DNA from 3 places in the Streptomyces sp. NPDC017225 genome. Region 3 is predicted to be linked to each of the others. Evidence: riboswitches for the same ligand, from Rfam matches in the RefSeq annotation. Region 3 holds a riboswitch; each other region holds the start of a gene.

Region 1 (10,170 bases), on a different contig from region 3:
GCGCAGAAGCAGAACGCGGCCTGCCGCGTCGGGACGCGGTGGTACGGGGAGGGGTGCGGAGGGACGCGGTTGCGGGTATCGTCGCCGATATCAAAGACCCCGGCGGCCTGGCAGGGCCCCGGGGCATGGTCAACGCTGAGTAGGAGCGTCAACATGGTCAACCTTATCCACCGCATCACCCATTGGCTGGGCCTTCTCCTGGGCCCGGGCACCGGAACCCACCGCGCGGGCAGCGTCCCGCGCCCCCGTCCCCTGGCCGGCGCCGCCCACGCACGCCTCCCCCGCCACCACTCCCCGTACTGCCGTCACCTCCCCCTCGACGGCACCGCCTCCCGTCTCGTCCGCCCCTACCTCGCCGCCCATGAACGGGAGCAGGACCTACGGTGGCACCGCCGCCTCGCCCTCGTGCTCGCCGTCGACTTCGGCATCGACCTCGACCAGCACGTCGTCGGCGCGCGGAAGTCGGCCGCGTGATGGAGGCGTACACCGCGCTGCGGCTGCTCCCCTGGCTGTCGGCGGAGGGCAAGCCCTGCTTCCTCGCCCCCGGCGACGGAGGCGGGATCGTGTCCCGTCTCGCCGACGAGACGGAGGCCCGGCAGCTCGCCGAAGGGCTGGACGTCCTCCGCTGCGCCCGCCGGCTGCTGGCCGACCCCCTGTCCCCGAACGCCGAGGTCCGCTACACGGCGATCCGGCTGACCGAGTGCCTCGCCGACGTACTGCGGGTCGCGGAGTCCCGGGGGCGCCGCCTGCCCGGGGCGGACGACGAGGTCGACCACGGCTCGCCCTAGTGGCGGCACTGGAAGCTCCGCCAGGACCTGCCGGTCGTGCGCCGTCCCGGGCCTAGGGTTGCCCCGCCGGAACCCGCCGCTCGTCCCACCGGAGTGCCTGATGCCCCTCCCGTACGTCCTCCTCTCCGCCGCCGTCTCCCTCGACGGCTACCTGGACGACACCGGCCCCGAACGGCTGCTGCTCTCCTCGCCGGCCGACTTCGACCGGGTCGACGAGGTGCGGGCGTCCGTCGACGCGATCCTCGTCGGGGCCGGCACGATCCGGGCCGACAATCCGCGGCTGCTGGTGAACTCCGCCGAGCGGCGGGCCGAACGGGTGGCGGAAGGGCGGGCGGAGTACCCGATCAAGGTCACGGTCAGCGGCAGCGGTGAGCTGGACCCGGCGGCGCGGTTCTGGCACACGGGAGGGGAGAAGGTACTCCTCACCACGGACGACGGCGCCCGGCGGGCCCGCGCGCTGGGGATCGCCGCCGACGTCGTGTCCCTCGGCCCGGCCCTCGACTGGCGGGCAGCTCTGGAGTACCTGCACGACCGGCGAGGGGTGCGGCGGCTCATGGTCGAGGGCGGCGGGACCGTCCACGGCCGGCTGTTGCGGCAGGAACTCGCCGACGAACTGCAGCTCGTCCTCGCCCCGGTCCTCGTGGGGGACCCGGGCGCTCCCCGGCTGTTCGGGCCCGGTGGCTACCAGGGCGGGCGGCTGCGGCTGGTGGAGTCACGGCGTATAGAGGACGTCGTGCTGATGAGGTACAGGCCGACGGCTCCCGGCACCGGCGACCGCGTGTCCGCCGCCGACCGGCACTGGCTGGCGCTCGCCTGCGAGCTGGCGGAGCTGTGCTCGCCGTCACGGACGGCGTTCAGCGTGGGGGCGGTCGTGGTCGCCGCCGACGGGACCGAGCTGGCGCGCGGGCACTCGCGGGAGGGGGACGACCCCGTCGTGCACGCCGAGGAGGCCGCGCTGGCCAAGGTCGACCCGGTCGATCCGCGACTCCCGGCCGCCACCGTGTACAGCAGCCTCGAGCCGTGCGCCCGCCGCGCCTCCCGGCCCGCGCCCTGCGCGCGGCTGATCCTCGACGCCGGGGTGCGCCGCGTGGTCACGGCCTGGCGGGAGCCGGACACCTTCGTGCCGGGCGCCGACGGCAGCGGGGTGCTCGCCGCGGAGGGCGCCGTGGCCGTCGTACTGCCGGAGTACGAGGAGCGGGCGAAGGCGCCGAACCGCCATCTGGAGAGGTAGCGGGAGGGGCGGGGAGATACGGATGTGCATTCCACCTCCGGTGTGGGGTACAGTAAAGACACAACGGCGCGGGGTGGAGCAGCTCGGTAGCTCGCTGGGCTCATAACCCAGAGGTCGCAGGTTCAAATCCTGTCCCCGCTACTCAAGGCCGAAGGCCGGAATCCTTAAGGGTTCCGGCCTTCGGTGTGTTTGGGGTCGCGTTGGCGTCCTGCCCGCTGTCACCCTCACCCGTCCGGCCCTCACCGCTCGCCCCTCGCCCCCGCTCCCGGGAATCTGGAGGGCGGGACCGGCAAGCGGCGCGTACGTGCGGGGTGGCGGGAGACGAGTGGTGGTGCGGCCAGGTGACGTGGACGACGGCGAGGGAGCGTACGCCAGGGCCGGCGGCCGGCTCCCCGGCGACCCCGTGCCCGACCCGGGCCTCGGCGACCGTCCGCAGCCAGGGCCGCCGGCCGCCGGTCCATCGATCGCGGGCCCGGTGCGGCGGTGGCGCTCCTCGCACGGGCGGACCTTCGTGCGCATACTCCCCGTGCTGCTGATCGTCGTCGCCGTCCTGTACGACCTCTTCACCCCGAGGTACTTCACCGCCGGTCCCCTCTACACGGCCGCACCCCTGGTCGCCGCCCCGGTCTACTCACGGCGCGGCACGGTGCTCACCGGTGTCGCCGTGGTCGCCGCCGTCGTCGGACTGCAAGTGAGCATGGGCGTCATCCACTTCGTCGACTCCCTCACCGAGCTGATCACCATCGCGACGGTCGCCGTGCTCGCCGTCCTCGTCAACGCCTTCGTCCGCCGCACCGGCGAGCGGCTCGTCTCCGTCCGCGAGATCGCCGAGGCCGCCCAGCGGGCCGTGCTGCCCGAACCGGCCGAGCGGATCGGCGGGTTCGAGATCGCCGCCTGCTACGAGGCCGCGCAGGCCGACGCCTTCATCGGCGGCGACCTGTACGCGGTGCAGGACGGCGCGCGTGGCATCCGGCTCATCGTGGGGGACGTGCGCGGCAAGGGCATGGGTGCGGTGGCCGCCGTCGCCGTCGTGATCGGCGCCTTCCGGGAGGCCGCCGAGCAGGAGGCGACCCTGGAGGCCGTGGCGCAGCGACTGGAGCGGGCGCTGGCCCGCGAGGGCACCCGGCGGGACGGACTGGACGCGTTCGAGGGGTTCACCACCGCCGTACTGGCCGAACTCCCGCACGGCGACGGCGTCGTCCGCATCGTCAACCGCGGTCATCCGCCGCCCCTGCTGCTGTACGCCGACGGCACCCTGCGCCCGCTGGCCGCCCAGGAGGCGGCGCTGCCGCTCGGCATGGGCGAACTGGGCGTGTGGCCCGACCGCGCGGAGGAGGCGCCGTTCCCCGGCGGAGCCACGCTGTTGCTGTACACCGACGGGGTGTCGGAAGCCCGCGACGGCCGGGGCGAGTTCTACGATCCGCACGCCCGGCTGGCCGGCCGCGTCTTCCGTCATCCGGAGGAGCTCCTCGGCACCCTCGCCGACGACGTGCGCCGGCATTCCGGGGGCGGCATGGCGGACGACATGGCGCTGCTCGCCGTACGGCGACCTTGATCGACATCACCTGCCGTGACGGACCGACCCCCCTCCGCATAACAGCTGACACAACGTCAGAAAATCGTGGCGTGAAAGGGAATACCGAAGCCGGGTCAACTCGCCCGGGTTTAACCGGTCGTGAGGCGTACGTCCCGGCCGGATTCGTTAATGATCAAGAGGAACCGCTTGGATTCCGAGCCTCGCGTCTATTAACGTTCGATAACGCAGCGCGGTCGTCCCAGCCGTCACAGAAGGCGGCTCCGTGCGCACGCGCCGAATCCCGCAAGGGAACCGGGGAACCACCACATTGGGGTGAATCGGGCGTATGACGCCGTGGAGACACGGCGATATACGCGCGTAGGAGACCTTCCTCCTCCGAACCCGTCAGCTAACCCGGTAGGCGAAAAGGAAGGAAAGGAGTACGCCCACGTGGCGTCCAACAGGCCTGCCCCCGAGGCCCCGTTCGTGCCGAACCAGCACGACACCGACACCTTCGGCTACGACGGCTACCGTGCCGAAGAGGGCCCCTGGGAGGAATGGAATCCCACCGCGGAGTCCATCCGTCCCGTGCGGGGCAAGCACCGCGTCGCCAAGCAGCGCGGCGGACTCGCCCGCAGCTCCACCGTCCTCGGCGTCGGTGTCATAGCCGCCGTCGGCGCGGGCGGCATGGCCAGCGCGCAGACCGGCAAGCCGCCGGTGTCGATCTCCATGCCGGACCTGCCGAACGTCGGCTCGCTCATCTCCGACGAGGAGGAGCCGGAGCCCGAGGGCTCCGCCACCCCGCTCAGCGGCATCGGCACGGTCGCCGCCGACACCTCCACGCAGAGCGCCGCCGACGCCGGTGAGACGCTGCGGGCCCGGATCATGGCGCAGGCCGAGCAGCAGCAGGCCCAGGTCGAGGCCAAGGCCGCCGCCGAAGCCGCCGCCGCCGCCGAGAAGAAGGCCGCGGAAGCCGCCGCCAAGGCGGAGAAGGAGGCCGAGGCCAAGGCCGCCGCCGCCAAGAAGAAGGCGGAGGAAGAGGCCGCGAAGAAGGCCGAGGCCGAGCGGCTCGCGAAGCTGGCCAGGCAGTTCACGCTGCCGACCTCCTCGTACACGATCTCCTCCAGCTTCGGCCAGGCCGGCGCCTACTGGTCCTCCGGCTACCACACGGGCCTCGACTTCGCCGCCCCCACGGGCACCCTGCTCAAGGCGGTCCACAGCGGCACCATCACGTCGGCCGGCTACGAAGGGTCGTACGGCTACAAGACCGTGCTCACCCTCGACGACGGCACCGAGATCTGGTACGCCCACCAGTCCTCCATCAACGTCAGCGTCGGCCAGAAGGTCACCACCGGTGACGTCATCGGCCGCGTCGGCGCCACCGGCAACGTCACCGGCGCCCACCTCCACATGGAGGTCCACACCAGCGACGGCGGCGGCATCGACCCGATGGCGTGGCTGCAGAGCAAGGGCCTCACCCCCTGAGTCCCGCCTCGCGCGCCGCCCGCCCCCGCCTCCCCCTCTGATCACAGCCCGCCGCCTCTGATCCCCGGCGGTCCTGACGGCGACCCCCCGACGTCAGGGCTGCCGGTTTGCGCGTTCTTTGCGCCGTTCCCGGAATCACCGGGTCCGCCGCGCACGTTGACGCAGGACATGACTTCTCTGCGCAACCTCGGCTCCTCCGACCTGAAGGTCTTCCCCCTCGCCCTCGGCGGCAACGTCTTCGGCTGGACCGCCGACCAGGACGCCTCCTTCGCCGTCCTGGACGCCTACACGGCGGCCGGCGGCAACTTCCTCGACACCGCCGACTCCTACTCCGCGTGGGTCGACGGCAACAGCGGCGGCGAGTCCGAGACCGTCATCGGCGAGTGGCTCGCCTCCCGCGGCAACCGCGGCGACGTCGTCCTCGCCACCAAGGTCAGCCAGCACCCCGAGTACCCGGGCCTGAGCGCCGCGAACATCAAGGCCGCCGCCGACGCCTCGCTGCGCCGCCTGGGCACCGACCACATCGACCTCTACTACACCCACTTCGACAAGCCCGAGGTGCCGGTGGAGGAGATCATCGGCGCGCTCGACGAACTGGTGCAGGCGGGCAAGGTCCGGCACATCGCCGCCTCCAACATCTCCGCCGAGCGGCTCGAGGCCTCCCTCGCCTTCTCCGACCGCGAGGGCCTCGCCCGGTACGTGGCCCTCCAGCCCCACTACAACCTGGTCTCGCGCGACACCTACGAGGGCGAACCGCGCGACCTCGCGGAGCGGGCGGGCCTGGCCGCCGTGCCGTACTACTCCCTCGCGTCCGGCTTCCTCACCGGCAAGTACCGCAGCGGTACGACGGTCGACAGCCCGCGGGCCGGCGGTGCCGCGAAGCACCTGGAGACCGAGCGCGGCCGGCGGGTCCTCGCGGCCCTGGACGAGATCGCCGAGGCGCACGACGCCCCCGTGGCCACCGTCGCCCTGGCCTGGCTGGCCGCGCAGCCCACGGTGACCGCGCCGATCGCGTCCGCGCGCACGGTGGAGCAGCTGCCGGCGCTGCTGGGGGTGGCGGAGCTGAACCTGACGGAGGACGAGGTCGGAAGGCTGACACAGGCGTCGGCCTGAGCCCGGTCGCGACCGTCACGGCCGCCGGTGGGGGACGTACGCGCTGTACGGCCGGTACGGATGGCCCCAGGGCGGTACGGGCACCGGTGCGGGCGGCGCGGTGGCCCGGGACGCGTAGTCCAGGGCCGGGCGCGTCACGTCGCGCCGGTGCCACAGGGCGTCCAGCAGTTCCCGCTCCCGTACGGCGAAGTCGGCGCCCGCCTCGCCCCGGCGTCCGCGCTGCCGCAGGAACGCCAGTGAGGTCGCGTACGCCTCGTACTGCGCCACCGCCCGCGCCGCATCCTTCCCGGCGTGCCGGTGCGCGTGCTGCCGGGCGATGCGGCGGGCGCGCATCGAGCCGAGCGCGTGCGGCTCGGCCGGCGCCAGCCAGCCGGCCATGACGTACACGGGCAGTTCGGCCCGTACGGTGCCCAGTTCGCGCTGCCGGGACCAGATCGCCAGCCAGGTCAGCAGGCCGAAGGAGGGCACCATGAACGTCGCGTACACGGTGAGGAAGCCGTACTCGCCGAACGAGGCCGAAGCGTTCCACAGCGCGTGCGTGCCCATCGCGAGGAGCAGGCCGCACAGGGGGAGCAGGGCGCGGCGCAGGCGGTGACGGCCCGCGGAGAGCGCGGCGATGCCGAAGCCGATGCCGGTGAGCACGGTGAAGAGCGGGTGGGCGAACGGCGACATGACGATACGGACGAAGAAGGTCGCCGCGGTGACGGACGCGAGTCCGCTGTCGCCGGTGAGCTGGTCGGTGCCGAAGGCGTTGCCCAGGTAGAGGATGTTCTCGGTGAAGGCGAAACCGGTGGCGGTGACACCGGCGACGACCACGCCGTCGACGATGCCGGTGAAGTGGCGCCTGCGGAAGAGGAAGACCAGCAGGACGGCGGCGGCCTTGGCCGACTCCTCGACGACCGGGGCTATGACCGTGGCGCCCAGGGTGTCGGCGGCGGCCGGGTCGGCGGTCGTCGTCGCTATCCATCTCGTCGCGAAGCTGTTCGCGACGATCGCCATCAGCGCCGCCGCGCAGGCGCCCCAGGCGAAGCAGAACAGCAGGTTCCGCCAGGGCCCCGGCTCGACCCGGTCCAGCCAGCGGAACGCGGCCATGAGCAGCGGCACGGGCAGCACCGCGAGCCCGAGCCCCACCAGGAAGCCCCGCGTACCGGTCTGTTCGCGCACCAGGGCCAGGATCACCAGACCGGCCAGCGCGAGCAGCGCGACCAGTGCGCCGTGACGGACCCAGCGGCGCTGCCACCAGTGCGGACACGTATGCGGACGCGTCGTGTACGGAGGACTGATGGCCACGGCATGGACCCTAACCGGTGGGGGGCTGCTCCTTGTGCTGTACGCGGCGGAAGAGCAGGTCGTTCACCACATGACCCTTGTCCAGTCCCTGGCCCTCGAAACGGGTCAGCGGCCGGTGGGCGGGACGCGGCGCGAAACCGCCGTCCGCCACGGTGTTATCGAAGTCGGGGTGCGCGGTGAGGACCTCGAGCATCTGCTCCGCGTACGGCTCCCAGTCGGTGGCACAGTGCACGACCGCCCCCGGCGCGAGCCGGGTCGCGGCCAGGTCCAGGAACTCGGGCTGGATCAGACGGCGTTTGTGATGCCGCTTCTTGGGCCAGGGGTCGGGGAAGTAGACGCGCAGTCCGGCGAGGGAGTCGGGAGTGAGCATCTCGCGGAGAAGGATGATCGCGTCGCCGTTGGCCACCCGGATGTTGGGCAGGCCGTCCTGTTCCGCGAGTCCGAGCAGGTTGCCCTGGCCGGGGGTGTGGACGTCCACGGCGAGGATGTTGGTGTCCCGGTCGGCGGCGGCCATCCGGGCGGTGGCCTCGCCCATGCCGAAACCGATCTCCAGGACGACGGGACGGGCGTTGCCGAACAGCTCGCCGAGGTCGATGACCCGCTGCCCGTCGATGTCCAGACCCCACACGGACCACAGCCGCTGCAGCGCGTCCGCCTGCCCGGCGGTCACCCTGCTGCGCCGGGGCTGGAAACTCCGGATCCGCCGCTCGAAGTGCGACCCGGCGGGATCGGCCTTCGGCCCGTCGGGGAACCGGGGCTCACCCTTGGCACGGGTATGCCGAACGGGGTCACCGGTGTGCGGCGCGGCGGGCTGGGCGGCTTCGGGAGCACGATGGAAGTCAGACACAATGCCTCAATTTTACGGCCCCCCGCCCGCCCTCCGGAGCTGCGGACCCTCCCCAGCTGCGGCCCCCCCCAGCTGCGGCCCCCCAGCTGCGGGCAGTCGTGCCGCTGGGCGGCACGGGTGGGCGCAGCGGCACCCGGCCAGCACCGGCCCGCGCAGCCCACCCCCGGGCCCGCGTCCAGCCCCGGGCCCGCCCTCACCCCCGGCAACCGGTCAGGCGGCGGCAGTCCCCAGCATCCCCAACGCCCTCCGCCCCACCTCCCGCCCGATCGGCAGCGCCGCCGTCGCCGCGGGCGAAGGCGCGTTCAGGACATGTACCGCGCACGCCCCCTCACGGATCAGGAAGTCGTCCACCAGCGTCCCGTCCGCCAGCACCGCCTGCGCCCGCACCCCCGCCGGCGCCGCCACCAGGTCCCCCTCCGTCACCCCGGGCAGCAGTCGGCGTACGGCGGCGGTGAAGGCCCCCTTGGACAGCGACCGTCGCAGCTCGCCCGCCCCGTACCTCCAGTGCCGCCGGGCTATCCGCCACGAGCCCGGCCAGGTCAGCGTCCCGCCCAGCTCACGGGGGTGCACCACGCCCCAGCCGTACCCCTCCCGGGCCAGCGCCGGCACCGCGTTGGGGCCGACGTGCACGCCCCCGTCGATCCCCCGGGTCAGATGCACGCCGAGGAAGGGGAACGCCGGGTCCGGCACCGGATACACCAGTCCCCGCACCAGCTCCGGCCGCGCCAGCTCGTAGTACTCGCCCCGGAAGGGGACGATCCGCATCCCGGGGTCGTCCCCCGTCATGCGGGCGATTCCGTCGCAGTGCAGCCCGGCGCAGTTGACCATGACCCGGGCGCGGATCACGTTCCCGGAGCGGGTGCGGACGGCGACTCCGTGGTCCGGGCGCCGGTCGATGTGCCGTACCTCGGCGCCGTAGCGGATCTCCGCGCCCGATGCCCGGGCCAGTTGCCGGGCCACCGCGACGTAGTCGCAGACGCCGGTGGTGCCGACGTGTATGGCGGCGAGGCCGCGCACCTCGGGCTCGTACTCCGGGATCTGGGCGGCGCCCAGCTCGCGCACCGGGATGCCGTTCTCCCGGCCGCGCTGCACGAGGGCGTGCAGCCGGGGCAGCTCGGCGCGGTCGGTGGCGACGATCAGCTTGCCGGTGACGGCGTGGGCGATGCCGTACTCGGCGCAGAACTTGACCATCTCCGCCGCGCCCCGCACCGCGTAGCGGGCCTTCAGCGAGCCCGGGCGGTAGTAGACGCCGCTGTGGATGACGCCGCTGTTGCGGCCCGTCTGGTGCCGGGCCGGTCCCGGCTCCTTCTCCAGCACCGTCACCCGGGTGCCCGGCGCGGCGCGCGTGATCGCGTACGCCGTCGACAGGCCGACGATTCCGCCACCGATCACCAGCACGTCGCAGTCGTACGCGACGCTGTGCGCGCCGCCGCCGTGCGCGCTGCCGTGCGCGGTCCCGGTCCGCACTCGTTCCATCTCCGGCCCACCTCCCGGCTTCGATAGTGCACTGCGCCACTGACAATGCCTTCAAACCCGGGAGGCGGTGACGGATCAGGCCGTGGTCATCAGCAGCGGCCGGGCGCGCTCGCGCAGCTCCACCACGCGGGGCTCGTCGCCGTAGGGCTCCAGGCGGTGGAGGAGGTCCTTGACGTACTCGGTGGTGCGGGCCGAGGAGATGCGGCCGGCCACCTCGACCGCCCGCACGCCCTGCTCGCAGGCCGCGTCCAGATTGCCCGACTCCAGCTCGGCCACCGCAGAGACGACGAGCCTGAGGCCGTGCGAGCGTACGAACTCCTCCGTCGGCTTCGACAGTGCCTGCTCGGTGAAGCGGCGGACCTGGCGTGGTGCCTTCAGGTCGCGGTAGCACTCGGCCGCGTCGGCTGCGAACCGGTCGTAGGAG
Region 2 (10,170 bases), on a different contig from region 3:
GAGCAGCGCCGCGGCCAGCCCGAGGCGCTGCTTCATGCCGAGCGAGTACGCCTTCGCCTTCTTGCCGGCGGCGGCCGCGAGGCCCACCCGGTCCAGTGCCGCCGCGACGCGCTCGCGCCGGGTGCGTGGGTCGGCGGTCGGGTCCGCGGCGTCGTAGCGCAGCAGGTTGTCCCGCCCGGAGAGGAAGCCGTACAGGGCCGGGCCCTCGATGAGGGCGCCGACCCGGGGCAGTACGGTGCGGGCCGCGCGCGGCATGGGCCTGCCCAGGACCCGGGCGGTGCCCGAGGTGGGTTCGATCAGGCCCATCAGCATGCGGATGGTGGTGGTCTTGCCGGAGCCGTTGGGGCCGAGGAAGCCGAAGACGCTGCCCGCCGGGACGGTCAGGTCCAGACCGTCGACGGCGAGCTGTCCGCCGCGGTAGCGCTTGGTGAGCGCGCGGGTGGCGATGACGGCGTCGACCGAGCCGCTCTCCCGGCCCGGGACCAGCCGGCCCAGGCTCTCCCGGTCCGGGCTCTCCCGGTCCCGACCCTCCCGGCCCGCGCCTCCCGTTTCCGTGGCGGACGGCTCGGCCATCGGCTCCCTCTCCTCATCGTCGTACGGGACGAGAACCCGCCTACTGGGCCGCGTCGGCCGCCTTCACCAGCGCGTCCTTGGTGACCGCACCGGCGTAGACCTTGCCGTCGTCCGTGATCAGGGCGTTGACCAGGCGGGTCTTGAACACGGTGCCGGAGCCGAAGTCGCCCTCGACCTGGTCGCCGAAGGAGCCGAGGAAGCCGCCGAGGTCCCCGCCCGCGGAGGCCGTGGGCAGGCCGCCCTGACCGCCGGTGTCGAAGGTGGCGATCGAGTTCCAGCCCTCGCCGATGACCTCCAGGCCGTCCGTCCCGCTCGGGCCGTCCTTCTCCCTCAGGCCGTCCAGCTCCTTGGCGAGATCGCCCTCGGCCTTCCGCCCGTGCTCCGGCTCCTTGGCCACCTCGTCGCCCTCGGTGACCTTCGCACCCTTCGGCGGGGTGAAGTCGAACGTCGACGCGTCCGGCTTCGCGAAGCTGACCTTGGTGAAGCCCGCGTCCACGACGGCGGCGCCGCCGCTCTGCGGGGTCAGCGTGAACTTCAGCGGCATGCCGGTCTTGGCGTCCACCGCGACGGTGACGGCGCCGACGGTCGAACCGGACTGCTTGGGCTTGATCACCAGTCGGTAGGCGTCCCGGCCGGCCACCTGCGCGGTGCCGTCGACGGTCACGGACGTGGTGTCGTCGACCGCCTTCAGGGCCTGGTCGGCGAAGTCCTTCGGGGTGGCCGGCACCTCCGTCTCCGGCTGCTCGGCGCTGCCGGGCACGGTGGAGTGGTAGACCTCGTTGGACTCGCTGTCGTAGCCCCAGACGTCCTTGCCGTCGTGGATCAGGCTGTATTCGGCGGCGTTCTCCAGCAACGACAGCTTCTGCCGGTCGGGGCCGTCGGCGGCGACCCGGAGCGTGTGGGTGCCGGAGACCAGTTCGGTGAGCTTGGCCGACGGATCGGCGGCGGAACCGTCCTCGTCCCCGCCCGAACCCGGACCGCCGGACATGCCCGACATCAGGCCGCTCTCCAGGCCGCCGAGGTTCGGCAGGCCCAGATCCGTGGTGATCTTGACCGTGCCGGACAGCTGCTGCACGTCCGACTTGGCGATCTTCTCGATGAGTTGTTCCGCCGTGACCTTCGGAAGGTCGGGGTCCCCGGAGTCGGCGAGCGCCGGGACGAGGCCGATCGTCGCGGCCGCCACCCCCATCACCGCGACCGGGACGACGTACCGCGCGGCCCTGCGCCGTCCTGCCGGCCGGTCCTCGTCCGTCCCCGCGGTCGTGTTGTCGTCGGAATCGATCGGTGCCATGTGTGCCCTACCTCCGTCGTCGGCGGCGGCTGTCTCGCGACCTCGCACTCGTTCACCCGTGAGCCGCCATTCTCACCCGAATCGGTGAGGATTGGTGTTTTCCGTGGTGTCCATCTGACCAAATCCGCCAAGTGGAATCGTCAGACCGCGGGCTCAACTCCGCCTACTCCTACGGGATGACACGGCGGGGGCGCGACTCCCCCGGCCCGTAGGGGGCGAGGTACGCGTCCGGGCCGCTCAGCCGGCCCTGTGCACCACGGCGTCGCACAGCTCCACCAGCGCGGCCTTCGCCTCACACTCCCTGAGCGGAGCAAGCGCCGCCCGGGCCTCCTTGGCGTACCGGACGGTGTCCCGCCGCGCCTGCTCCAGCGCGGGGTGGTCGCGCAGCAGCCGCAGCGCCTCCGCGTGCCGCGCGTCGTCGCTCAGGTCGGTGTCCAGCAGCTCGCACAGGGCGATGTCCTCGGCGAGTCCGAGCCGGGCCGCCCGCTCGCGCAGCCGCAGCACCGGGAGGGTCGGGATGCCCTCGCGCAGGTCGGTCCCGGGGGTCTTCCCCGACTCGTGGGAGTCGGAGGCGATGTCCAGGACGTCGTCCGCGAGCTGGAAGGCGACGCCGAGCCGCTCGCCGTACTGGGTCAGCACGTCCACGACCGTCTCGTCGGCGCCGGACATCATCGCGCCGAACCGGCAGGCGACCGCCACCAGCGATCCCGTCTTGCCGCCCAGCACGTCCAGGTAGTGGTCGACCGGGTCCCGCCCGTCCTGCGGTCCCGCCGTCTCCAGGATCTGACCGGTGACCAGCCGCTCGAACGCCAGGGCCTGCACGCGGACCGCCTCGGGCCCGAGGTCGGCGAGGATCTGGGAGGCGCGGGCGAACAGGAAGTCGCCGGTGAGGACCGCGACCGAGTTGCCCCAGCGGGTGTTGGCGCTGGCCACGCCACGCCGCACGGCGGCCTCGTCCATCACGTCGTCGTGGTAGAGGGTGGCGAGGTGGGTCAGCTCCACGACTACGGCCGAGGGCACGATCCCGGGGGCGTAGGGGTCGCCGAACTGGGCCGAGAGCATCACCAGGAGTGGCCGGAACCGTTTGCCACCGGCCCGCACCAGATGCTGGGCGGCCTCCGTGATGAACGGGACCTCGCTTTTGGTTGCCTCAAGCAACCCTTCCTCGACAGCGACCAATCCGGTCTGGACATCGGCTTCCAGAGCCTGGTCCCGCACGCTCAGCCCGAACGGCCCGACGACGGTCACGAGGGGTCTCCTGTCTGCTGGTGTCTACTGGCGATTACCTGGTTTGTCGATAGGTCGCTGCCACCACTCAAGTCAGCGTATCCGGTCACCTTTCGATCACCGTTAGCGCCCACCGCTACAGGCCGGTCTGTATCGGATCATGCACGGTATGTTTTTGATCAGGTGATATGAGCAGATTTTGATCGACATCGCCAGAGCCAGAACCCGCCACCGAAGATCACACCATCCCTCCCAACGGGCCGCACTCCGAATACGTCACCCACTCGCCCCACTCCACCCCCACCCCGAACAGATGCCCGCACAGCGCGCGGAAACACCGGCCGGGGGGGGCGGACGCCAGGTGGGCCGCAGAGCCGGACGCGGGGCCGGAGGCGGGACGGGCGCGGGACGGACACAGGGCAGGGTGCGGGAGGGGCGCGACACCGAAAACCGGGACGGACGCAGGCCGGAACACGGCCCGGACGCGGGCACGGCCCCGGACGCGGGCATGGTCCCCCAGCCCCGGACGCGGCCCGGACACGGGCCACGCACACCGGCAGCCCGCCCGACCATCGGCCGACACCCGACGCCATCCCCACCCACGGTCGATTGACTCCCAGTTGGCCCCAATGCCCGATTTGCCGCTCTTGCCGAAGCCCGTGAGTTGGCTCACTCCATCCCGCCCGCAGGCAACCCCGCCGCCGACCGCGCCCTCCCTTTGCGCCGCAAGCCAGTTGAGGCTTGGCGACCGCAAAGGATCAAGCGTCACAAACACCCCAGACCAAGGTCAACAGGCGCGTTGGGTGATTCCTGCACTTGTTTCGGACATGTGCTCTCGCATACGTTCCCGGCCTGTCGGGCGGACGCCGAATCCTGCCACCGCCCGGACACACAGTCATCCGCCAACAAACTCGCAGGCAGGAGCGGGGGACCCAGGTAAGTCGCCGCACCCGGTCACCACCGGAGCGGCTCGGGGTGAAGCCGTGCCCGTCAGGGCCCGGCCGGGCACCTCCCCGCCCGAACCCGACAGCTCACCTCGCAGGCGTAAGGAGAGGGACTCAAGCATGTCTGCCAACGGTCAGAACCGTCACGCCCGCACCACCCGCCTCGCCCGCAAGCTCGCCGTCGCCGGCACCGGCGCCGCCGTGCTCGCCCTGCCGCTCATCGGCGCGACCAGCGCCTCCGCCGCCGCCCCGGCCGCCGCCCCGGCCACCGCTCCGGCCGCCGCGACCGCCGCCCCCGCGGCGACGACGTACCCGGACAACCTCGACGGCTGGATCCGTGAGTCGCTCGACATCATGGCGCAGCACGGCATCCCCGGGACGTACGAGGGCATCCACCGCAACATCATGCGGGAGTCGTCCGGCAACCCGCTCGCCATCAACAACTGGGACATCAACGCCATCAACGGCACCCCGTCCAAGGGTCTGCTCCAGGTGATCGCCCCGACCTTCCAGGCGTACCACGTGCCCGGCACCTCCTGGGACCCGTACGACCCGGTCGCCAACATCACCGCCGCCTGCAACTACGCGGCCGACCGGTACGGCTCGATGGACAACGTCTTCAGCGCGTACTGAGCTGCACGGCCGGCAGGCACCGGCTCGTACGCACCGACTGGTCCGTGCCGGATGAGCCTCACCGGCCGGCCCGGGCCGGCTGAGCCGTACTAAGAGGTTCCGAAGATCCGCTCGAGGACGACGGCCACGCCGTCGTCCTCGTTCGTCGTGGTGACCTCGTCGGCCACCGCCTTGAGTTCGGGATGGGCGCCGGCCATGGCGACGCCGTGCGCCGCCCAGTCGAACATGGGAATGTCGTTGGGCATGTCCCCGAAGGCGATCGTCCGCCGTCGGCTCAGTCCCAGGCGCTCGGCGGCCAGCGCCAGTCCGGTCGCCTTGGTGATGCCGCACGGCTGGAGCTCCACCGTCCCCGGCCCGGACATCGTGACCGTCGCGAGGGAACCGACCACCGCGCGCGCCGTCGACGCCAACTCGTCGTCGGACAGTTCGGGGTGGCGCAGCAGCACCTTGCTGATCGGTGTGCTCCACAGCTCGTCACGCCGCTCGACCCGTACCGCGGGCAGCGTCGGGTGGGGCATCAGGTACCCCGGCTCGATGAGCGTGAGGCCGTCGACACCGTCCTGGTCGACCGCGGCGTACACCTGCCCCACCTCGGCCTCGATCTTGCCGAGCGCGGTCTCGGCCAGTTCCCGGTCCAGGGTGACCGACCACAGCATCCGGTGCGTACCGGCGTCGTAGACCTGCGCTCCCTGGCCGCACACCGCGAGTCCCGTGCAGCCCAGGCGGTCGAGCAGGGGCCGTACCCGGGGCGCCGGCCGCCCCGTCACCACGAGGTGCCGCGCACCGGCCTCACCCACCCGCGCCAGCGCGGCCAGCGACCGGTCGGAGACGGTGTCGTCGCCACGGAGCAACGTGCCGTCGAGGTCGGTGGCGACGAGTGAGTACGCGGTGCGGTCCATGATCAGAGAATACGGACACCGCACCTGTCCGACTCACCCCCGACCGCTTCCGAACGAGGACGCGCGAGGACGGCACAAGTGCGTACGAGTACGGCCCGACTACGCACGAGCGTGTCCGAAACCTGGCACATCATCGGCTAAAGCCGGTTAAAGGCCTGTGCACCGGTTGGCAACAACATGGTCCGCTACCTACCGGCCGGGCGGCCCCGGAGGTACCTTCCTGTTGTTCACGGGGGACTTGATCGGGGGGTCGGGTTGAACAGCGGACGTGTGCGTGTGCTCAGGCCGGAGGAGCTGGGCGAGGGGGAACGGGAGCACTGGCGCGAGCTGCGCGCCAAATCGACGGCACCACGCAATCCGTTCATGGAACCGGAGTTCACCGACGTCGTGGGCCGGGTACGGCCGCGGGCACGGGTCGCGGTGGTGTACGACGGCGGGGAGGCGGCCGGGTTCCTGCCGCACGAGCACGGTCCGCTGGGCCAGGGCCGGGCGATCGGGCTCGGGGTGTCGGACTGCCAGGGCGCGGTGCTGCGCCAGGACCTCGCCCCGGACACCCGCCGGCTGCTGCGGGCCTGCTCCCTGTCGAGCTTCGCCTTCGACAACCTGGAGGCGGAGCAGACACTGTTCGTACCGCACGCCGCCGAGGAGCACACCACCTACGTCATCGACGTGGAGAAGGGGTACGAGGCGTACGAGAACGAGCTGCGCGACCGGTCGCCGAAGTTCCTGAAGACCACCCTCGCCAAGGAGCGCAGGCTCGGCCGCCAGGTCGGTGACGTGCGCTTCGTGTTCGACGAGCGTGATCCGGCCGCGCTGCGCACGCTCATGGAGTGGAAGTCGGCGCAGTACCGCAGGACGGGGCGCCGCGACCGGTTCGCGCAGGAGTGGATCAGCCGGCTCGTGGCACGGCTGGCCGAGACCCGGGCGCCCGAGTGCACCGGCACCCTCTCCGTGCTCTACGCGGACGGCCGGCCGGTCGCCGCCCACTTCGGACTGCGCTCCGCGACGGTCCTGGCCTGCTGGTTCCCGGCGTACGACCCGGAGTTCGCCAAGTACTCGCCGGGGCTGGTGCTGCATCTGCGGATGGCCGAGGCCGCCGCCGCCGTCGGCATCGGGATGCTCGACATGGGGCGGGGCCCGGCGGAGTACAAGGACGCGCTGAAGACGGGCGAACTGCCCGTGTACGAGGGGGCGGCGACGCGTGTGGGCGCGGGCGCCGCGCTGCACTGGCTCGGCCGCGAACCGGCCCGCCGCGCACACGGTTTCGTGCGCGACCGGCCCCGGCTGGCGTCGCTGGCGGTACGGACGTTGAGGGGCGCGGCCCGGCTTCGCCGGTGATGACCGAGGGCAACCACGAGGGGGTGGGCGTATGGCCGGCGTGTGGCGTGCGCGGCAGGAGACACGGCGGGAGATAGAGGGGTTCCTGAGCATCGGCCCGGTGCAGGTCGCCGAGCTGGACCTCGCCGCCGAGGGGGCGCAGGAGACCGAGGGGCCGGAGCAGGCCGAGGGGGCACGGGAGGCCCGGCGGGCACGGAAGGCCGAGCTGACACGGAAGGCCGGAGATGCTCGCGAGGCCGGAGACGCTCGCGAGGCCGGAGACGCCCAGGAGGCCGGAGATACGCAGGACGCCGGAGGTCCGGGAAGGGCGCGGGGTGCGGAGCTGAGACCGGGGCCGGGCAGCGCGCCGGTGACGTCCGGGACGGTGTTCGTCCTGGTCAGGCGAGCGGGGCTGCCCATCGGCACCGTGCTCGGGCAGGTGCCCGAAGGCGCGGATCCCACCGAGGTGCTGGCCGGGCTCGCCCGGAAGCTGCCGGGTGGGGAGCCGCGCGAGCCCTTGCCCCGGCCGCCGTCCGCCAGTGTCGTGGTCGCCACCCGGGAACGGGCGGACCAGCTCGCCCGCGCGCTGGACTCGCTGCTCGCGCAGGACCACCCGGACTTCGAGATCGTCGTCGTCGACAACGCGCCCGTCACCGGCGAGACCCGGGAGCTGGTCGAGCGGAAGTACGGCGAGCGGGTGCGGTACGTGTGCGAACCGGTCCCCGGACTCGCGATCGCGCACAACCGGGGGCTCGCGGCCGTACGGGGCGAGGTGATCGCCTTCACCGACGACGACGTGGTCGCCGACCCGCGCTGGCTCACCGAGCTGACCGCGCCCTTCGCCGCCGATCCGCGCCTGGGCTGCGCCACGGGACTGATCCTGCCCGCGCGGCTGCGCACCCCGGCCCAGGTATTGCTGGAGAGCCACGGCGGCTTCGCGAAGGGCTTCACCCCGCGGACGTACGACCCGGCGGAACCGCCCGCCGACGAGCCGCTGTTCCCGTTCACCGCGGGCCGGTTCGGCTCGGGCGCCAACATGGCCTTCCGTACGTCGGTGCTGCGGGCGGCCGGCGGCTTCGACCCGGCGACGGGTGCGGGTACGCCCGCGCGGGGCGGCGACGACCTCTACGGGTTCGTCCGCGTCCTCGCCCAGGGACAGCGGCTGCGCTACACCCCGCACGCGCTGGTCTGGCACCACCACCGGGAGACCTGGCGGGACCTGGAGACCCAGGCGTACGGCTACGGCGCGGGCCTCACCGCCTACCTCACGGCGATCCTGGTGAACCGGCCGGCGCTGCTGCCGGCCTTCCTCGTCCGGCTGCCGGGCGGACTGGCGCACGCGCGCGGGCTGACCGCCGTACGCGCCACCGCCGTACGCGCCACCGCCGCAGACGGCGGTGCCACCGACGGCACGGGACCGGCGGTGGGCGTGCCGGGCGGGCACGACTCGCGCACCCATCCCTGGCCGCGGCGCCTGTCCCGGCTGCAACGCCGGGGCATGCTCTACGGCCCCGTCGGCTACCTGCGCGCCCGCCGCGCCCTGCGTACGGTCGGACTGGAGGCGCGATGAGCGAGGCCCACGCATCGGAGGCATCCGGGGACGGGACGGGGAGCGGGCCGGGGACCGGGAGCAGGACGGGGACCGGGAGCAGGACGGGGACCGGGAGCAGGACGGGGACCGGGAGCAGGACGGGGACCGGGAGCAGGACGGGGACCGCGAGCGGAAACGGGGCCGGGAACAGGGCCGGGGCCGGGACCGGGGCTTCGCGAGCGATCAACGCTCCAGGAGGGACCGGGGCTCGGGAGGGGGTCCCGGCGGCGGGCGGGCACATACCCGTCTTCCTCTACCACGCGGTGATGGACGATCCGCCCGCGTGGATCGCCGAGTTCACCGTCGCGCCGAGGGAGTTCGCCGCCCATCTCGACGCGATCGTCGACAGCGGGATGACACCGGTCACGATCAGCGTGCTCGCCGACCATCTCGCCGGCCGGGCGGCGCTGCCGCCCCGGCCCGTGCTGCTCACCTTCGACGACGGCTTCGCCGACCTGCCCGGCCCCACGGCCGAGGCGCTGGCCGTGCGCTCGCTGCCCGCCACCGCCTACCTCACCACCGGGGCCATCGCTCCGGGCGGGCGCAGTCTGCTGCCGCCCGCCCCGATGATGACCCTGGACGAGGCGGCGGAGCTGGAACGTTCCGGCATGGAGATCGGCAGCCACACCGTCACCCATGCCCAGCTCGACACCCTGTCCGCCAGGGGCCTGGCGTACGAACTGCGCACGTCCAAGGCCGTACTGGAGGACGCCCTCGGGCATCCGGTCCGCCACCTCGCCTACCCGCACGGCTACAACAGCGCGAAGGTGCGGTCGCTGTCGGCCCGCGCCGGGTACGAGACGGCGACCGCCGTGCGGCACGCGCTCAGCTCGGACCGCGACGAGCGGTACCGCATCGCCCGGCTCATCGTGCGGCGCGGCCACACGGTCGCCGACGTCGAGGCGTGGCTGGCGGGCGGGGGCGCCCGGATCGCCCCCTACCGCGACGGTCCGAAGACCGTGGCGTGGCGGTGGTACCGGCGGGGGCGGGCCATGGTCCGGGGGCCCGAGTTCGCCGGGTAGCCGGCCGGGCGGCCCCGGTCACTTCAGCGGCTGGTTGAGGTGGGGGTCGGCGGCCACCTCGCGCAGATTGGCCCACGCCCGCTCGCCCGCCACGGCCAGGTTGCAGTGCGGTCCCGGGTCGCGGTAGTTCCACTGGAGGGCGGCCTTGACGCCCTCCAGGTCCTTGAGCACCCCGGGCACCTGCGCGTACCAGTCCGCCTGCCGGTCGGGCCGCTTCGGGTCGGAGGCGCTGCCGAACTCCGACAGCATCAGGGGCTTGTCGTCGGAGAGGTTGGCGCGGATCCAGTCGTGGGTGGCGTGCTGGGTCTGGGCGAAGGTGAGCCAGTCCGTCTTGTGGCAGAGGTAGTAGTTGTACTGGTTGTAGCCGATCCAGTCGACGTACTCGTCCCCCGGATACATGCTCTCGAACAGGTCGGCGTGGTCCAGGTAGCCGGTGATGATCCACGTCCACACGACGTTGTCGACGCCCAGCTCGCGGAACCGGTCGTGGACGTGCCGGTAGGCCCGGACGTAGTCGGCCGGGGTGCCGTTGTCCGGCGTACGGGTGTCCATCTCCAGGTCGAAGGAGAGGAACACCTTCTTCCCGGTGCGCTGCCCGTACTCCTTGATGCGCTGTGCCTGGACGTCGATCACGGAGTCGTCCAGGTCACCGGCGGCTATCTGCTTCCAGGTG
Region 3 (10,170 bases):
TCGGCGACTCCACCGTCTCCCTCGGCAACGGATGCCTGTGCTGTGCCGTCGACGCGAGTGAACTGGACGGGTACCTGGAGCGGCTCGCCCGCCCCGACGCGGGCGTCGACGTCATCGTCATCGAGGCCAGCGGTCTCGCCGAGCCGCAGGAACTCGTGCGCATGCTCCTCGCCAGCGAGCAGCCCGGGGTCGTCTACGGCGGACTCGTCGAGGTCGTGGACGCCGCGGAGTTCGACGCCACGCGGGAGAAACACCCCGAGATCGACCGGCACCTGGCGCTCGCCGACCTGGTCGTGGTCAACAAGACCGACCGGGCTCCGGACGCCGAGCGCGTACTCGCCCTCGTCCGATCGCTCGGCGACCGCGCCGCCGTCGTGCCCGCGACCTACGGCCGCATCGACCCCGAGTTCCTCTACGACTGCCGGCCGAGTGAGGAGCGCGTGGGGCAGCTGTCCTTCGACGACCTGCACGACCACTCGAGGGGCGGCGCGCACGCCGAGCACCTGCACGCCGCCTACGACACCCTGTCGTTCGTCTCCGACCTCCCGCTGGACCCTCGCCGGCTCATGCGGTTCCTGGACAGCAGGCCGGAGGGCCTGTACCGGATCAAGGGGTACGTCGACTTCGGCCCGTACGACCCACGAAACCGGTACGCCGTTCACGCCGTCGGCCGTTTCCTGCGCTTCTACCCGGAGCCCTGGGCGCCCGCCGACGCCCGCCGCACGCAGCTCGTCCTCATCGGATCCGGCATCGACGCGCCGTCCCTCGGCGAGGAACTCGACGCGTGCCGCGGGGACGCCGACGCCCCACACGCGGACGAGCACGGCATGTGGGGAGTCCTGCGTTACGTACCGGAGCCCGAGGGCCAGGACCCCGGCGCCGAGGAGCCGGACGCCGAGGAGCCGGACGCCGAGGAACCGTCGGCCACCTAGGCCGGGCCCGCCACCACCGACACCGTCTTCGGCAACGACACGCCTGAGCCGTCGCGGCGCGGGTCGATGTCCGGGAGCTGGGCCGGGCTGCCGTTCTTCTGGGCGGCGAGCGCCGGAACGGGGCCCGTCCAGGCGAAGGCCAGGCAGTCCTCGCCCTTCAGGAACCGCTGGCAGCGCACACCGCCCGTGGCGCGGCCCTTGCGCGGGTACTGGTCGAACGGGGTGAGCTTGGCCGTGGTCTGCACGGAGTCGTCCAGCGTGCCGCGCGAACCGGCGATCGTGAAGACCACCGCGTCCGCGGCCGGGTCCACCGCCGTGAAGGAGATGACCTTCGCACCGTCGGTGAGCTTGACGCCCGCCACACCACCGGCCGGACGGCCCTGCGGGCGGACCTGCGAGGCCTGGTAGCGCAGCAGCTGCGCGTCGTCCGTGATGAAGACCAGGTCCTCGTCGCCGGTGCGCAGCTCGGCCCCGCCCACGACCCGGTCGCCCTCCCTGAGGCTGATGACCTCCAACTCGTCCTTGTGGGACGGGTAGTCGGGCACCACGCGCTTGACGACACCCTGTTCCGTACCGAGTGCCAGGCCGGGTGAGGACTCGTCCAGGGTGGTCAGGCAGACGACCGTCTCGTCGTCCTCAAGGGTCACGAACTCCGCGAGCGGCGCCCCTCCCGCGAGATTCGGCGTCGGCAGCGGCTCCGGGAGCTGGGGCAGGTCCACGACGTTCACCCGCAGCAGACGCCCGGCGGACGTCACCACACCCACCTCGCCGCGGGCCGTGGCCGGCACCGCCGAGACGATCAGGTCGTGCTTGACGCGCTTGGCGCCCGCCTGCCGGACGAGCGGCTCGTCGTTCGCGGTGCGGGCCAGCAGGCCCGTCGAGGAGAGCAGTACCCGGCACGGGTCGTCGGCCACCTGGAGCGGCACGGCGGCCACGGGCGCCCCGGACGACTCCAGCAGGACCGTACGACGGTCGGTGCCGAACTTCTTGGCCACCGCGGCCAGTTCGTTCGAGACCAGCTTGCGCAGCTCCGCGTCCGAGTCGAGGATCCGGGTCAGCTCCTCGATCTCCGCGTTCAGCCGGTCCTTCTCGGACTCCAGCTCGATGCGGTCGAACTTGGTGAGCCGCCGCAGCGGCGTGTCCAGGATGTACTGGGTCTGGATGTCACTCAGCGAGAAGCGCTCCATCAGGCGCTGCTTGGCCTGTGCGGAGTTCTCACTGGAGCGGATGAGGCGGATGACCTCGTCGATGTCGACCAGGGCGGTGAGCAGGCCCTCGACCAGGTGCAGTCGGTCACGGCGCTTGGTGCGGCGGTACTCGCTGCGACGCCGTACGACGTTGAAGCGGTGGTCGAGGTAGACCTCCAGCAGCTCCTTGAGGCCCAGGGTGAGGGGCTGGCCGTCCACCAGGGCGACGTTGTTGATGCCGAAGGACTCCTCCATCGGCGTCAGCTTGTAGAGCTGCTCCAGGACCGCCTCCGGCACGAAGCCGTTCTTGATCTCGATGACCAGGCGCAGTCCGTGCTCGCGGTCGGTGAGGTCCTTGACGTCGGCGATGCCCTGGAGCTTCTTCGAACCGACCAGGTCCTTGATCTTGGCGATCACCTTCTCCGGGCCGACCGCGAAGGGCAGCTCGGTCACCACGAGACCCTTGCGGCGGGCCGTCACGGTGTCCACGGCGACCGTCGCCCGGATCTTGAACGTGCCGCGGCCCGTCTCGTAGGCGTCCCGGATGCCGGGCAGACCGACGATCCGGCCGCCGGTGGGCAGGTCGGGGCCCGGAACGTGCTTCATCAGGGCTTCGAGATCGGCGTTCGGGTGCCGGATCAGGTGCCGGGCGGCCGCGATGACCTCGCGCAGATTGTGCGGGGGCATGTTCGTCGCCATGCCGACCGCGATGCCCGAGGCGCCGTTGACCAGCAGGTTCGGGAAGGCGGCGGGCAGTGCCACCGGCTCCTGCTCCTGGCCGTCGTAGTTGGGGCCGAAGTCGACGGTGTCCTCGTCGATGGACTCCGTCATCAGGCCGGCGGCCTCGGCCATCCGGCACTCGGTGTACCGCATGGCGGCCGGCGGGTCGTCGTTGCCCAGGGAGCCGAAGTTGCCGTGGCCGTCCACCAGGGGGACGCGCATCGAGAACGGCTGGGCCATGCGCACCAGGGCGTCGTAGATCGACGCGTCGCCGTGCGGGTGCAGCTTGCCCATGACCTCGCCGACGACGCGGGCGCACTTCACGTAGCTGCGCTCGGGCCGCAGGCCCATCTCGTTCATCTGGTAGACGATGCGGCGGTGCACGGGCTTGAGGCCGTCGCGGGCGTCCGGCAGTGCACGGGAGTAGATGACCGAGTACGCGTACTCGAGGAAGGAGCCCTGCATCTCGTCGACGACGTCGATGTCGAGGATCTTCTCCTCGTACGAGTCGTCGGGCGGCGGGGTCTTCGTACTACGGCGGGCCATCGCTGCCGGCTCCTTGCTGAAGCGTGAACGGTGAACTGACGGGGTCCATTGTGGACTGCGGCACTGACAGCGACCGACCAGGACCCGTCACGGGCTGCCCGGCCCGGCGCTGCCCGCAGGGTACGCCCTCGTTCCGAGCCCCCGCCCCGGTCGGGTCGCCCGGCCGCCAACCCCGTTCTCGCTCTCGGCGTACGGGGACCGGGAACTCCACCGGCGGCCCGCACGCTTGCATACAGTGGCAGGATCGGCGGGATCGGCGGAATTCCCGCAGTTCCGCCCAATGATTCCACCCAGTGATTCCACCAAGGATTTCGCGATCGAAGGGACGTACATGCCCATGGGTCACACGGCCACAGCCCAGGCAGGCTCCGGCGGCCTGACAGCGACCGAGCACCGCCTGGCCAACGGCCTGCGCGTGGTGCTCTCCGAGGACCACCTGACCCCGGTCGCGGCGGTGTGCCTCTGGTACGACGTCGGCTCGCGCCACGAGGTCAAGGGGCGTACCGGCCTGGCTCACCTTTTCGAGCACCTCATGTTCCAGGGCTCCGCCCAGGTCAAGGGCAACGGGCACTTCGAGCTGGTGCAGGGCGCGGGCGGCTCGCTCAACGGCACCACCAGCTTCGAGCGCACCAACTACTTCGAGACCATGCCCACCCACCAGCTGGAGCTCGCCCTCTGGCTGGAGGCCGACCGCATGGGCTCCCTGCTGTCCGCCCTGGACGACGAGTCGATGGAGAACCAGCGGGACGTCGTCAAGAACGAGCGCCGCCAGCGCTACGACAACGTGCCCTACGGCACGGCCTTCGAGAAGCTGACCGCCCTCTCCTACCCCGAGGGGCACCCCTACCACCACACGCCGATCGGCTCCATGGCCGACCTGGACGCGGCGACGCTGGAGGACGCGCGCGCGTTCTTCCGCACGTACTACGCGCCGAACAACGCGGTGCTGTCGGTCGTCGGCGACATCGACCCCGAGCAGACGCTCGCCTGGGTCGAGAAGTACTTCGGCTCCATCGCCTCGCACGACGGCAAGCAGCCCCCGCGGGACGGCTCGCTGCCCGACGTCATGGGCGGGGAGCTGCGCGAGGTCGTCGAGGAGGAGGTCCCGGCCCGCGCGCTGATGGCGGCCTACCGCCTGCCGGAGGACGGCACACGCGCGTGCGACGCGGCCGACCTGGCCCTCACCGTGCTGGGCGGCGGCGAGTCGTCCCGGCTGTACAACCGGCTCGTACGCCGCGACCGCACCGCCGTCGCCGCCGGCTTCGGCCTGCTGCGGCTGGCCGGAGCGCCCTCCCTGGGCTGGCTGGACGTGAAGACGTCCGGTGACGTCGAGGTGCCGGTCATCGAGTCCGCCATCGACGAGGAGCTCGCCCGGTTCGCCGAGGAGGGCCCCACGGCCGAGGAGATGGAACGCGCCCAGGCCCAGTTGGAGCGCGAGTGGCTGGACCGCCTGGGCACGGTCGCGGGCCGCGCCGACGAACTGTGCCGGTACGCCGTCCTGTTCGGCGACCCGCAGCTCGCCCTCACCGCCGTACAGCGGGTGCTCGACGTGACGGCCGAGGAGGTCCAGGAGGTGGCCAAGGCCCGCCTGCGCCCCGACAACCGCGCGGTGCTCGTCTACGAGCCGACCGCCCCCACCGACGACGCCGACGACGCCGACGACCACGAAGCCGACGTCGCGAACGACGCCACCGACGAGAACGAGGAGGCGGCCAAGTGACCGAGCTCGCCACCATGGAATTCCACGCCCAGCCGCAGGCCGGCGAGCCCAAGCCGTGGGCGTTCCCGGCCCCCGAGCGCGGCAGCCTCGACAACGGCCTCACCGTGCTGCGCTGCCACCGTCCCGGCCAGCAGGTCGTCGCCGTCGAGGTCAACCTGGACGCACCCCTCGACGCCGAGCCGGCCGGCCTCGACGGCCTCGCCACGATCATGGCGCGCGCCTTCTCCGAGGGCACCGACAAGCACTCCGCCGAGGAGTTCGCCGCCGAGCTGGAGCGCTGTGGCGCCACCCTCGACGCACACGCCGACCACCCCGGCGTCCGGCTGAGCCTCGAGGTGCCCGTCTCGCGCCTCGCCAAGGCCCTCGGCCTGGTCGCCGACGCCCTCAGGGCGCCCGCGTTCGCGGACGGCGAGATCGAAAGGCTGGTCCGCAACCGGCTCGACGAGATCCCGCACGAGCTGGCCAACCCCGCCCGCCGCGCCGCCAAGCAGCTCTACAAGGAGCTGTTCCCGGCCGGCACGCGCATGTCGCGCCCGCGCCAGGGCACCGAGGAGACGGTCGCGAACATCGACTCCGCGGCCGTACGCGCCTTCTACGAGAAGCACGTCCGGCCCGCGACGGCCACCGCCGTGGTCGTCGGCGACCTCACCGGCGTCGACCTCGACGCGCTGCTCGGCGACACGCTGGGCGCGTGGACCGGTTCCGCCGCCGAGCCGCGTCCCGTGCCCCCGGTGACCGCCGACGACAGCGGACGGGTCGTCATCGTGGACCGTCCCGGCGCCGTCCAGACGCAGCTGCTGATCGGCCGTACCGGCTCCGACCGGCACGACCGCGTGTGGGCCGCGCAGGTGCTCGGCACCTACTGCCTCGGCGGCACCCTCACCTCGCGTCTGGACCGCGTCCTGCGCGAGGAGAAGGGCTACACCTACGGCGTACGGGCGTTCGGGCAGGTCCTGCGTTCCGCGCCCGACGGCACGGGCGCCGCCATGCTCGCCATCAGCGGCTCGGTGGACACCTCCAACACCGGTCCCGCCCTGGACGACCTGTGGACGGTGCTGCGCAAGCTCGCCGCGGAGGGACTCACCGACGCCGAACGCGACGTGGCCGTGCAGAACCTGGTGGGTGTGGCGCCGCTGAAGTACGAGACGGCGGCGGCCGTGGCGAGCACGCTGGCCGACCAGGTCGAGCAGCACCTGCCCGACGACTACCAGGCCACGCTCTACCGCCAACTCGCCGCCACGGGCACCGTGGAGGCCACGGCGGCGGTCGTGAACGCCTTCCCGGTGGACCGCCTGGTGACGGTCCTCGTCGGCGACGCGGCGCAGATCAAGGAGTCCGTCGAGGCCCTCGGCATCGGTGAAGTCACCGTCGTGTCGGCCGAGTAGCGGCACCGCGCGCGGCGGCCCTGGTGACCGGAGTGTCACCAGGGCCGAAGTTTGTCCGAATTGAGGGACTGACTGCCCGTCTGCCCTGTGGCGTGCGCTACAAAAAGCCGGTTGCGTTTGAGGATTGAAGACAGCCGCGTTTAGCGTCGTCCGGGCTGTTCGTCAGGCAGTGCGCCGCACCCGCGGCACCGGACAGTCATCGCCGAGTCCCCCTACGGCGCGAGCCAGGGGAGCCGGGGACCCATCGCAGTCCCTGGGGTGAATCGGACGCCCGCGCGCGCAGCGAGGGGGCCCGTAGGAGACCTTCCACCTCCGAACCCGTCAGCTAACCCGGTAGGCGAGAGGGAAGGAAAGGACCAGCCTCCACATGGCGTTCACGCGCGCCACCGGGAAGCACCGGCGTCCCAGCCGGGTGCACCGCACCACCGCCCGCGCGGCGGGGGTCGCGGCCCTCGCCACCACCGGCGTCGTCGGCACCCTCGCGGCTCCGGCGCTCGCCGCCGAGTCCGAGGCGGAGCAGAGCGGACTCACCCCGGTCATCACCATCGGCGACTCCATAGCCGACGAGATCGACGCCCAGGCCACCGCGCAGAAGCAGGCCGCCCTGCACGCGGCCGCCCGTGAGGCGGCCCAGGAGGCCGCGCGCGAGCGGGCCGCCGAGGCGGCCGAGGAGGCGCGCGAGGCCAAGGAGCGCGCCGCGCGCCAGGCGGAGCGCGAGCGGCTCAACACCTTCGTGTCGCCGATCACCGCCTCCTACGTCTCCACCGCCTACCAGGCCGGCAGCTCCCTGTGGTCCTCCGGCAGCCACACCGGCATCGACTTCCACGCCGCCGGCGGCACGTCCGTGCACGCGGTCGGCGTCGGCACCGTCGTGGAGGCCGGCTGGGGCGGCGCGTACGGCAACCAGGTCGTCATCAAGATGCACGACGGCACGTACACGCAGTACGGCCACCTGTCGTCCATCGGCGTCTCGGTGGGCCAGTCGGTCGACCCCGGCCAGCAGATCGGCCTCTCCGGCGCCACCGGCAACGTCACCGGGGCGCACCTGCACTTCGAGGCCCGCACGAGCCCCGAGTACGGCTCGGACCTGGACCCCGTCGCCTATCTCCGCTCGCACGGCGTGAACCTCTGACGGGCCTCCGGCGGGTCTCCGACGGACCTGTGACGCGTCTCTGACGACGGACGGCACGACATCCGAAAGCCCCGGCTCCCCGAGCCGGGGCTTTCGCGTTTCCCTTTGCCGGCGGCCGCGTCGCTGTCCAAAAATTACCCATGGAATCCGCCCCGCCGTCGGAATACCCGCTCGACTGGCCTAGAGTCACTGAAAACGCGTCAATCGTCGACGTTTCACGGGGATTAAGGCGGAGGTCGGGTATGCGAATTCCGGCGCACTCGGTGTGCACGGCGATCCGGGACGACATCGTCGCCGGCGTCCACGGACGCGGCAGCCGGCTCACCGAGGAACTCCTCGCCCGACGCCACGGAGTCTCCCGCGTCCCGGTCCGCGAGGCCCTGCGCACGCTGGAGGCCGAGGGTTTCGTGGTGACCCGGCGGCACGCGGGCGCGTGCGTCGCGGAACCCACCGAGCAGGAGGCCGCCGACCTGCTGGAGACCCGCACGCTCCTCGAACCCCTCGGCGCCTCCCGGGCGGCCCGGCGCCGCACCGACGCACACCTCAAAGTGCTGCGCGGGCTGGTCAGGCTCGGGCAGGAGCGCGCCAGGCACGGCAACAGCGAGGACCTGCGCTCCCTGGGCGGCTGGTTCCACGACACCCTCGCCCAGGCCGCCGGCAGCCCCTCACTGACGGCGCTCCTGACCCAGTTGCGCCACAAGATCGCCTGGATGTACGTCGTGGACGCGCCGGCCGGGCCGGTGGAGTACTGGGCGGAGCACGGCGCGGTCGTCGACGCGGTGGCCCGGGGCGACGGCGAGCGCGCGCGGGCGCTCATGGCGCTGCACACGGAGCGGTCGGTGCCGGGGCACCGGCTGCGTTTCGCCTCCGGCGGCGAACGGACGGCGCGTGTGAGGAATTCGCAACGTCCCGTAAACATGCCGAGCCTGCGGCATTAACACGGGCGCCGTATATAAAGAGAAGGCGATTCGGGGGGCTGTTCTCTGCTGCCCGAAAAGACGGAAGCGAAAAGCGTAAAGGGGGGGAGGTGGAAATGGGGAAACAAAAAGCCCGCCCGGCGGTCCCGGGCGGGCCTTTCGGTGCTGCTGTCCGTCAGACGGTCTCGGGAAGCTCCTCGAGCCCCTCGGAGACCAGCTTCGCCAGCCGCTCCAGGGCGGCGTCCGCGCCCTCGGCGTCGGAGGCGAGGACGATCTCCTCGCCGCCCTGGGCGCCGAGGCCGAGGACGGCCAGCATGGAGGCCGCGTTGACGGGGGAACCGTCGGCCTTGGCGATCGTCACCGGGACGCCTGTGGCCGTGGCGGCTCGGACGAAGATGGAGGCGGGGCGGGCGTGGAGACCCTCGGCCCAGCCGACGTTGACGCGGCGCTCAGCCATGTGATGCTGCCCTTCAGGTGATCAGGGGTTCAGGTTGTCTAGACCAGTCTTGTCTAGACCAGTTTCCCACATCGTGAAGCATGCCCGGACGGCTGAGCGCCGCCCCGTGTGGTGGTCGGACCGCGGCCTCGGCCCGACCTTCCGTCCCCACAGACTGCCTCGCGCCGTTGTCGTACGCGAGCCGTACTCTGGGGCCCATGCAGACCTCGTCGGACCGGCACGAGTACCCCGCCCACTGGGAGGCCGACGTGGTGCTGCGCGACGGCGGCACCGCGCGCGTCCGCCCCATCACCGTTGATGACGCCGAGCGCCTGGTCAGCTTCTACGAGCAGGTCTCCGACGAGTCGAAGTACTACCGCTTCTTCGCGCCGTACCCTCGCCTGTCCGCCAAGGACGTCCACCGCTTCACGCACCACGACTTTGTGGACCGGGTGGGACTCGCGGCCACCATAGGCGGCGAGTTCATCGCCACCGTACGCTACGACCGGATCGGCGCCGGTGGAACGCCCGCGTCGGCACCGGCCGACGAGGCCGAGGTCGCCTTCCTCGTCCAGGACGCCCACCAGGGGCGCGGCGTCGCCTCCGCGCTGCTGGAACACATCGCCGCCGTCGCCCGCGAGCGCGGCATCCGCCGCTTCGCCGCCGAGGTGCTGCCCGCCAACACCAAGATGATCAAGGTGTTCATGGACGCCGGGTACACGCAGAAGCGGAGCTTCGAGGACGGCGTGGTCCGCCTGGAGTTCGGCCTCGAACCCACCGACCGTTCGCTCGCCGTGCAGTACGCGCGCGAGCACCGCGCGGAGGCGCGTTCCGTTCAGCGGTTGCTGCAGCCGGGCTCGGTGGCGGTCATCGGCACCGGACGCACGCCAGGAGGCGTCGGTCGCAGCATCCTCGGCAACATCCGGGACGCGGGCTACGCGGGCCCGCTGTACGCCGTGAACAAGGCCTTCCCCGAGCACGGGACGGAACTCGACGGGGTGCCCGCGTGCCGCTCGGTGCGCGACATCGACGGCCCCGTCGACCTCGCCGTCGTCACCGTGCCCGCCGAGCACGTCCCCGAGGTCGTCACCGAATGCGGGGAGCACGGCGTGCAGGGCCTGGTGGTGGTCTCCGCCGGTTACGCCGACAGCGGCCCCGAGGGACGCGAACGCCAGCGCGCACTCGTGCGGCACGC

The links. A riboswitch is a leader RNA that binds a small molecule or an ion and turns the genes downstream of it on or off. The one in region 3 is predicted to bind cyclic di-AMP.
Positions count from the first base shown of each region.
Region 1: another riboswitch for cyclic di-AMP. It lies ahead of ACH4NX_RS35200 (M23 family metallopeptidase); the one in region 3 lies ahead of ACH4NX_RS20705 (M23 family metallopeptidase).
Region 2: another riboswitch for cyclic di-AMP. It lies ahead of ACH4NX_RS14210 (transglycosylase SLT domain-containing protein); the one in region 3 lies ahead of ACH4NX_RS20705 (M23 family metallopeptidase).

Region 1 covers NZ_JBIRNE010000028.1:56,531-66,700, forward strand. The annotation lists gene ACH4NX_RS35175 (hypothetical protein) at 154-474, shown strand; gene ACH4NX_RS35180 (hypothetical protein) at 474-788, shown strand; gene ACH4NX_RS35185 (dihydrofolate reductase family protein) at 889-2,019, shown strand; tRNA gene ACH4NX_RS35190 (tRNA-Met) at 2,087-2,160, shown strand; gene ACH4NX_RS35195 (PP2C family protein-serine/threonine phosphatase) at 2,351-3,574, shown strand; cyclic di-AMP (ydaO/yuaA leader) riboswitch at 3,818-3,974, shown strand; gene ACH4NX_RS35200 (M23 family metallopeptidase) at 3,986-5,020, shown strand; gene ACH4NX_RS35205 (aldo/keto reductase) at 5,189-6,133, shown strand; gene ACH4NX_RS35210 (PrsW family intramembrane metalloprotease) at 6,149-7,423, opposite strand; gene trmB (tRNA (guanosine(46)-N7)-methyltransferase TrmB) at 7,434-8,270, opposite strand; gene lhgO (L-2-hydroxyglutarate oxidase) at 8,481-9,746, opposite strand; gene ACH4NX_RS35225 (MFS transporter) at 9,822-10,170, opposite strand, start outside.
Region 2 covers NZ_JBIRNE010000005.1:165,882-176,051, reverse strand. The annotation lists gene ACH4NX_RS14225 (ABC transporter ATP-binding protein) at 1-573, opposite strand, end outside; gene ACH4NX_RS14220 (outer membrane lipoprotein carrier protein LolA) at 614-1,864, opposite strand; gene ACH4NX_RS14215 (polyprenyl synthetase family protein) at 2,102-3,112, opposite strand; cyclic di-AMP (ydaO/yuaA leader) riboswitch at 3,982-4,150, shown strand; gene ACH4NX_RS14210 (transglycosylase SLT domain-containing protein) at 4,156-4,668, shown strand; gene ACH4NX_RS14205 (HAD family hydrolase) at 4,758-5,567, opposite strand; gene ACH4NX_RS14200 (GNAT family N-acetyltransferase) at 5,844-6,905, shown strand; gene ACH4NX_RS14195 (glycosyltransferase) at 6,937-8,454, shown strand; gene ACH4NX_RS14190 (polysaccharide deacetylase family protein) at 8,742-9,497, shown strand; gene ACH4NX_RS14185 (glycosyl hydrolase) at 9,516-10,170, opposite strand, start outside.
Region 3 covers NZ_JBIRNE010000009.1:98,244-108,413, reverse strand. The annotation lists gene ACH4NX_RS20725 (CobW family GTP-binding protein) at 1-932, shown strand, start outside; gene ACH4NX_RS20720 (DNA topoisomerase IV subunit A) at 929-3,385, opposite strand; gene ACH4NX_RS20715 (pitrilysin family protein) at 3,717-5,105, shown strand; gene ACH4NX_RS20710 (M16 family metallopeptidase) at 5,102-6,490, shown strand; cyclic di-AMP (ydaO/yuaA leader) riboswitch at 6,681-6,845, shown strand; gene ACH4NX_RS20705 (M23 family metallopeptidase) at 6,858-7,622, shown strand; gene ACH4NX_RS20700 (GntR family transcriptional regulator) at 7,865-8,560, shown strand; gene ACH4NX_RS20695 (HPr family phosphocarrier protein) at 8,715-8,996, opposite strand; gene ACH4NX_RS20690 (GNAT family N-acetyltransferase) at 9,194-10,170, shown strand, end outside.